DNA from 2 places in the Brevibacillus sp. M2.1A genome. Region 2 is predicted to be linked to the other one. Evidence: a T-box and tRNA genes for the amino acid it is inferred to sense, from the RefSeq annotation. Region 2 holds a T-box; the other holds one or more tRNA genes.
What was found. A T-box is a leader RNA that pairs with one kind of tRNA and senses whether it is charged. The one in region 2 lies ahead of thrS (threonine--tRNA ligase), so its partner is inferred to be a tRNA-Thr.
Positions count from the first base shown of each region.

Region 1 (3,416 bases), 1.1 Mb from region 2:
ACCCCGGCCTGTTGCCAACCATCCACTGGCAAATTCGAATTTCCCACTATTTCATTGAAAGAAAACACCTGTTGCGGCTTGATTTTTTCATTATGAATCTTGCTCAATGCTTGCTTGATGTTATGTTTACGAGCATCTGTGCTGTCTTTCATCGATGAGTAATAAAAGCCAAGAACCTCCTCTTCCTTGAGGCCCATCTTCTCCACATACTTTTCCTGTAACTTATCCTGCAACTCGATAGCAGGAGATAACCGGTGGTCTACTTGTAATGCCATTGCATGCTCAGGGGCATAGTTCATACCGAGCGAGAACACAAGGGCTACAATCGCCATAGTGATCGGCCAATGCCGAACTTTCTTCATTTCTACTTCCTCTCCCATATTTGTTGATCGATTTGCTGACGCGGAGTTCCCTATTTATATAGACTGTCAATATTTTTATACCTTGCCTCTTACAATGTAACGTATGGGAAAAGCGACGATCAACCTGCAAATGTTGGGCTTTTTGTCCTACATCAATTCTACTCGTCGTCCTCATCGATAACCCCAAGGGCTTTGTTCTTTTCTTTAAAGCGCTGGTTATGAGAAGAAACGTACGCCATTCGGTCTGCTACCGGGTCAATATGCAATTTGGCACTATTTACAGCCACAGCCGCATCGGTGAATGCTCCCGCAATCAGCGTAATCTTGCTGTCAAAGCTAGCAAAATCTCCCGCCGCAAAAATCCCTGGCAGATTCGTTGCCAGACGAGGACTGACAAACACGTTCCACTCATCCATGTCCAAGCCCCACTCGTTAATTCCAGTGAAATCGGCCTTCAATCCGTGATTGACAATAATGGCGTCTACATCGATTTGCTCTGTCTCGTCTGTCTCCAGATGACGTATCGTCACTTTATCGATCGTTTCTTTGTCTGAGCTTTGCAATTGCGTGACCGCATATGGCGTACGAACGATCGCAGAGGACTCTTTCATGCGCTTTACATTCCGCTCATGTCCTCCAAATACATCTCGGCGATGCACGATAGTGACGGATGCTGCGATTTGTACCAGTTCATTTGCCCAATCGACCGCGGAGTCCCCGCCCCCTGAGATGAGGACATGCTTCCCACGGAATGGCTCCAGTTCCTGCACCGTATAATGAAGATTTGTCACCTCGTAGCGCTCGGCTCCTTCGATCTCCAGCTTTGCCATCTTCAAAATACCTCGACCCAAAGCCAATATGATCGTGCGGGTCCAATGTCGTCTCCCCGATTTTGCAACGAGTATGTAAGTTCCATCTTCTTGTGGCTCTAATCCAATGATCGCCTCACCTAAGACGATGGTAGGATCAAACGTCTTTGCTTGTTGTACCAGATTGGCAATTAGCTTTTCACATAACTGTGGTGGTACACCGCCTACATCCCAGATCATTTTTTCTGGATAGATCAACATTCGTCCACCGAGTTCTTCTTTCGCTTCAATGAGTTTTGTCTTCATATCGCGCATTCCGCTATAAAAGGCAGCGTACATCCCCGCAGGGCCACCGCCGATAATGGTTACATCAAACAGCTCCAACTTTTCTCCCACAACTACCCCTCCACTGTCTTTCTTGTTTGTTTATGAATCATCAAAAACGATAGTGAAAATGAGATTCATTATCATAATGTGATTGTAATGGAAAATGGAGGAGGATTCAACATGCAAGAAAAATAAAAAGGCTCGTCATTAGCTTCATCAGCTAATGTACGAACCTGTTGTTTGCCATATGGTGCGGTCGAGAGGACTTGAACCTCCACGGTGTTGCCACCACTAGAACCTGAATCTAGCGCGTCTGCCAATTCCGCCACGACCGCATAAAAATGGTGCCGGCAATAGGACTTGAACCCACAACCCCCTGATTACAAGTCAGGTGCTCTACCAATTGAGCTATACCGGCACATTAGAAAAACTATTAAATTCGCACATTCTCGTAAAAGAATGGCGGAGCTGACGGGACTCGAACCCGCGACCTCCGGTGTGACAGACCGGCGTGAACTCCAACTTCACCACAGCTCCATGTGGTTTTTGTCTCCATCTCGCGGCGACTTCTGTAATATAGCACGATCCTATCTCGTGATGCAATAGTTTTTAAAAAATAAAATAAAGATTATTTTTTTCATAGATTTACCAAGCAAAATCCGATAGAATTTTAGCTAGATATGCAGATTTTAGTAGATTGGTGGAGACGATGACATGAAAAAGACTTCGAGGCTACTCACCTTCCTCGCCCTCTTCACTCTGCTGCCTACTGCTGCCCATGCTTCCTCATCGGCATATGTGGTATCAGCAGGTGATACGCTGAGCAAAATCGCTCGCGAGCATCAAGTATCAGTGGAACAACTCATTCAATGGAACCAACTGAATGATGATAGATTGTCAATTGGACAAACATTGTCTATTCATGGTGAAAACACTTCTGGCTCCATTGCGACTGACACTCCTTCCGATGTAGCTGTCAATCAGAATGATAACGCTACCACTGAGTCTAAAGAACTAACAGCTGGTGAAAAAGCCCGCGTCACTGGTGACGTGCTGAATGTTCGTAAAAAGCCTTCGACTGACGCAAAAGTATTAGGCAAGCTACGATTCGGTTCTATTGTAGAAGTCGTAGAGACGGGTAGTGAATGGACGAAAATCGAATTCGAAGATCGTGAAGCATACGTTTCTACAGAGTTCCTAAGTCCAAACCTCACTTCTACCGTTTCGCTGCCTGCCGAGGTAAATGCAGAAGATCTGGGTCGTTTGAAGGAAATTTTTGAACCATTGCTTAATACACCATACGTCTTAGGCGGAACTACTCCGAATGGCTTTGATTGTAGTGGCTTTACTTCATACGTTTTTGAGCAGCTTGGGGTTACACTTCCGCGCACTTCTGAAGATCAATTCCGTGGTGGTCAAGAAGTATCATTGGATCAAGCACAGCCTGGTGACCTCTTGTTCTACGATTCGCTTGGCAAAGGACGCGTGTCTCACGTAGCGATCTATCTGGGTAATGGGGCAATCGTGCATGCGAATGGCGAAGATGTTCGTTATGGCAAAGTCGAATACATGCATAAGCTCTACCCGTTTTACGGCGTGAAGCGTTACGCTAATTTCCAGTAAGCTTTCCTACACAAATAAGCAAACAACAGCCCTCTCTGCTTTTACAGCAGGTCGAGGGCTGTTTGTCTTTTTTGTGCTTAATGTATTTCGTTATTATGGGCCTGCTGATTCTGTTGTTGTTGCCCTCCGATTTCGATTTTGCCCAACGCTTGCTTCATTTTGTCGAGTTGGAGTTGATAATCGCGAACGACTACGGTAAGAACACTGACAGATTCCTTGAAATCCGGCTCGCTGCTTACTCTGTCGATGGCTCTATGTAAATGCAGCATCTTGTTCTCCGTTTCCCGTAATAGGT
Region 1 covers NZ_JABSUY020000001.1:3,341,849-3,345,264, reverse strand. Annotated here, with positions in the region: gene HP567_RS16615 (VanW family protein) at 1-362, opposite strand, end outside; gene HP567_RS16610 (NAD(P)/FAD-dependent oxidoreductase) at 521-1,567, opposite strand; tRNA gene HP567_RS16605 (tRNA-Leu) at 1,747-1,833, opposite strand; tRNA gene HP567_RS16600 (tRNA-Thr) at 1,841-1,916, opposite strand; tRNA gene HP567_RS16595 (tRNA-Asp) at 1,959-2,035, opposite strand; gene HP567_RS16590 (C40 family peptidase) at 2,213-3,121, shown strand; gene HP567_RS16585 (hypothetical protein) at 3,199-3,416, opposite strand, start outside.
Region 1: it has a tRNA-Thr gene. The T-box ahead of thrS (threonine--tRNA ligase) is inferred to sense a tRNA for this amino acid. The anticodon was not compared.

Region 2 (3,416 bases):
TTCCTGGGTGACGATGGGCCCGCATTACGGTCAGCTTTCTCTCTCTTACGGAGCGAACGATTTCGGCCAAACGATGATGGAAGAAAACGTTGTTTCCGCAGCGGCATGTACGTACAAGGTCAACACGAACCAAATTTTGGAACTCATTCGCGGCGCAGGCAAAATTCCTGCACAGCGCAACACACAGTATGACATTCTCCGTGTTTTCAAAGACGGTGAGATGGCAGAACGTGATTTTGTCATGCAAAACTAATAAACGAAAAAACGCTTCTCTGCCCCTCCTTACAAAGGGAATTTGGCAGGGAAGCGTTTTTGGGTTTTTAATCAGGAACTTTTTACCTGCAACCTTCCCTGAGTTTCCAACCGTTTAAAAGTATATCGCTCCTGACGGGACATATACTGTAACTACAATGGCGGTTGGGGGGATGGTTATGCAGACGTTTCGCGTATTGCTGGAGAATGTCCCTGAGCATTGTGACACGTATCGGACTATCGTAAATGAGATGACGGAGCGGGTCAACACTGCACCGGTGCGCATTACATACAGGGAGCAAGAAGAGAATGGATACCTCTTGTTCTACTTTCAAAGCTGGTGTGAGAGTGAGTATGACGCGCAGACCATCGAATGGGCGAGAGCCTTCGTTGCTCTTACATTAGCCGAATGGGTCATTCAGGTGAAGGAACCGAAAATTATGGAAGAAATGGCCACTGACTTACTCGCAGCCGAACAGATGGAAACCGAGTGGGCGGAGATTTTCCCTTATATTCAACGCATGTGCCAAGAAATCGAGCTAGATGGCAGGGAACTGTTAACGGCGACAACACGCAAGGCAAACGTATATCGCAAAGTTTTCACCTATCTGGAGTCGGAGCGAACGATAAACGTTTTGGGTTTCATCCGGTTTCGATTGCAGGAGCACTGGAACGAGTTATTCGAACTCGTGGAAACTGGTATTGATGAATATCTGGAAGACAAGCAATATCAAGAGTTTGTCGAGCTGTTGCGCTATTTCATTGCTGTACAGGAAACCAAGCAGGAAATCGTTCATGTCGTTCCTAGTGTGGACAAACCTTTCCATCTTTATGATAAAAAAGGGGATCGTCTTTGGCTTGAACAGTTGGATACCGTTCTGAACATGGACGAACAAAAATGCAGGGACGAAGATTATTTGGTCAGTGCTTTGGTTACACTGGCTCCTGAGAGTATCGTGCTCCATTTGGCTTCGGAAAAGCCTGGGCTTGTACAGACGATCCGCAGTATTTTTGACGGTCGGCTTATTACTTGCCACTCTTGTTCGCTTTGCCTATCCGAGAGACGTGTACTTGACGGGAATAATCCCTCTAAACTATAATAGCAACAACAACTTTACATTGCTTATAAATACGATGAGAAGGACACGGACAATAGTAAGGACGCTTTAGAGAGGCGGGTCACAGGCTGGAAGCTCGCTGCGTACTGTTATTGATCTACCACCTTCGAGTAGCTGCCGGGAACGAAGCGTAGGCTTTTACTATCGGTATGCCGGTTAAATACCGTTACATGGAATGAGGAGTCTGTTTTTGTGAACAGACTTGAAGTAGGGTGGTACCGCGAGAACACACTCGTCCCTTTTTGGGGATGAGTGTTTTTTTATTTTCTCAACCAAACAAGATACAGGAAGGAAGAATCCACAGTGGCACAAATTCATGTTACTTTCCCAGATGGAGCCGTTCGTCAATACGACGCTGGGATTACGATCGAGGACATCGCAGGCTCCATTAGCTCTAGCCTGAAGAAAAAGGCAGTAGCTGGTAAAAAAGATGGCAAGGTTGTCGATCTGTACACAGAACTCACAGATGACGCAGCGATTGAAATCGTTACCCTCGATTCTGCTGACGGATTGGAAGTATACCGCCACAGTACAGCTCACTTGCTTGCTCAAGCGGTAAAACGCATTTACGGCGCTGAAGTGAAGTTTGGAATCGGTCCTGTGATCGAAGATGGCTTCTACTACGACATGGATATTCCGGTTTCCCTTTCCCCAGAGGATTTGGGCAAAATCGAGGCGGAAATGGAAAAAATCGTGAAGGAAGACCTGCCGATTCGCCGCAAAGTCGTAAGCCGCGAAGAAGCAACTGCGATTTTCCAAGAACTGAACGATCACCTGAAGCTGGAACTGATTCGCGACCTGCCAGAGGATGCGACTATTACGCTGTATGAGCAAGGCGAATTTTTCGACCTCTGTCGTGGACCGCACTTGCCGTCTACTGGCTACATCAAAGCATTCAAGCTGATGAGCGTGGCAGGTGCATACTGGCGCGGAAAAGCAGAAAACCAAGTTCTGCAACGCGTATACGGTACAGCTTGGCCGAAAAAAGCAGACATGGATGAATATCTGCACTTCATCGAAGAAGCGAAAAAGCGGGATCACCGCAAATTGGGGAAAGAACTGGGCTTGTTCATGTTCTCCGAGGAAGCACCGGGTATGCCGTTCTATCTGCCAAAAGGCTTCACTGTTCGCAACGAGCTGGAGCAATTCTCCCGCCGTCTGCAACAATTGGCACAATACACAGAAGTGCGCTCTCCTTTCCTCATGAACGAGCGTCTCTGGAAAGAATCCGGTCACTGGGATCACTACAAAGAGAACATGTACTTCTCTGAAGTAGACAACGCGACTTACGCCTTGAAGCCAATGAACTGCCCAGGTCACATGCTGATCTATAAAAACGAGATGCACTCTTACCGCGACCTGCCGATCCGTTACTCCGAGTTCGGGCAAGTTCACCGCCATGAATACTCCGGAGCCCTGAATGGAATGCTGCGGGTGCGGACCTTCTGCCAGGATGACGCGCACGTATTTGTCCGTCCAGATCAGATCGCGAGCGAAATCAAAGGCATGATCACTTTGATTGACAGCATCTACAAGGTATTTGGCTTCGAATACAGTGTGGCTCTATCCACTCGTCCGGAAGATTCCATGGGCTCTGATGAGCTGTGGGAAGCAGCGGAAAGCTCTCTGAAAACAGTGTTGGAAGAGCTCGGTATGGCCTATGAAATCAAAGACGGAGACGGTGCGTTCTACGGACCGAAGATCGACTTCCAAATTACCGACGCGCTGAAACGCCGTCACCAATGTGGAACGATCCAACTGGACTTCCAAATGCCTGAGAAATTTGACCTGACTTATGTTGGTCAAGACAACGAGAAGCACCGTCCGGTTGTCTTGCACCGTGCGATGTACGGCTCCATGGAGCGTTTCATTGGTATCCTGATCGAGCACTACGCAGGTGCATTCCCGATTTGGCTGACACCAATCCAAGCACGCATCATGAACATCAGTGAAGTGCACATGCCATATGCAGAACAAGTAAGAGAAAAACTGCAACAAGCTGGCATTCGTGTAGAGCTGGATGGCCGCAATGAGAAAATCGGCTAC
Region 2 covers NZ_JABSUY020000001.1:2,241,186-2,244,601, forward strand. Annotated here, with positions in the region: gene mqnC (cyclic dehypoxanthinyl futalosine synthase) at 1-253, shown strand, start outside; gene ytxC (putative sporulation protein YtxC) at 432-1,352, shown strand; T-box leader at 1,378-1,613, shown strand; gene thrS (threonine--tRNA ligase) at 1,674-3,416, shown strand, end outside.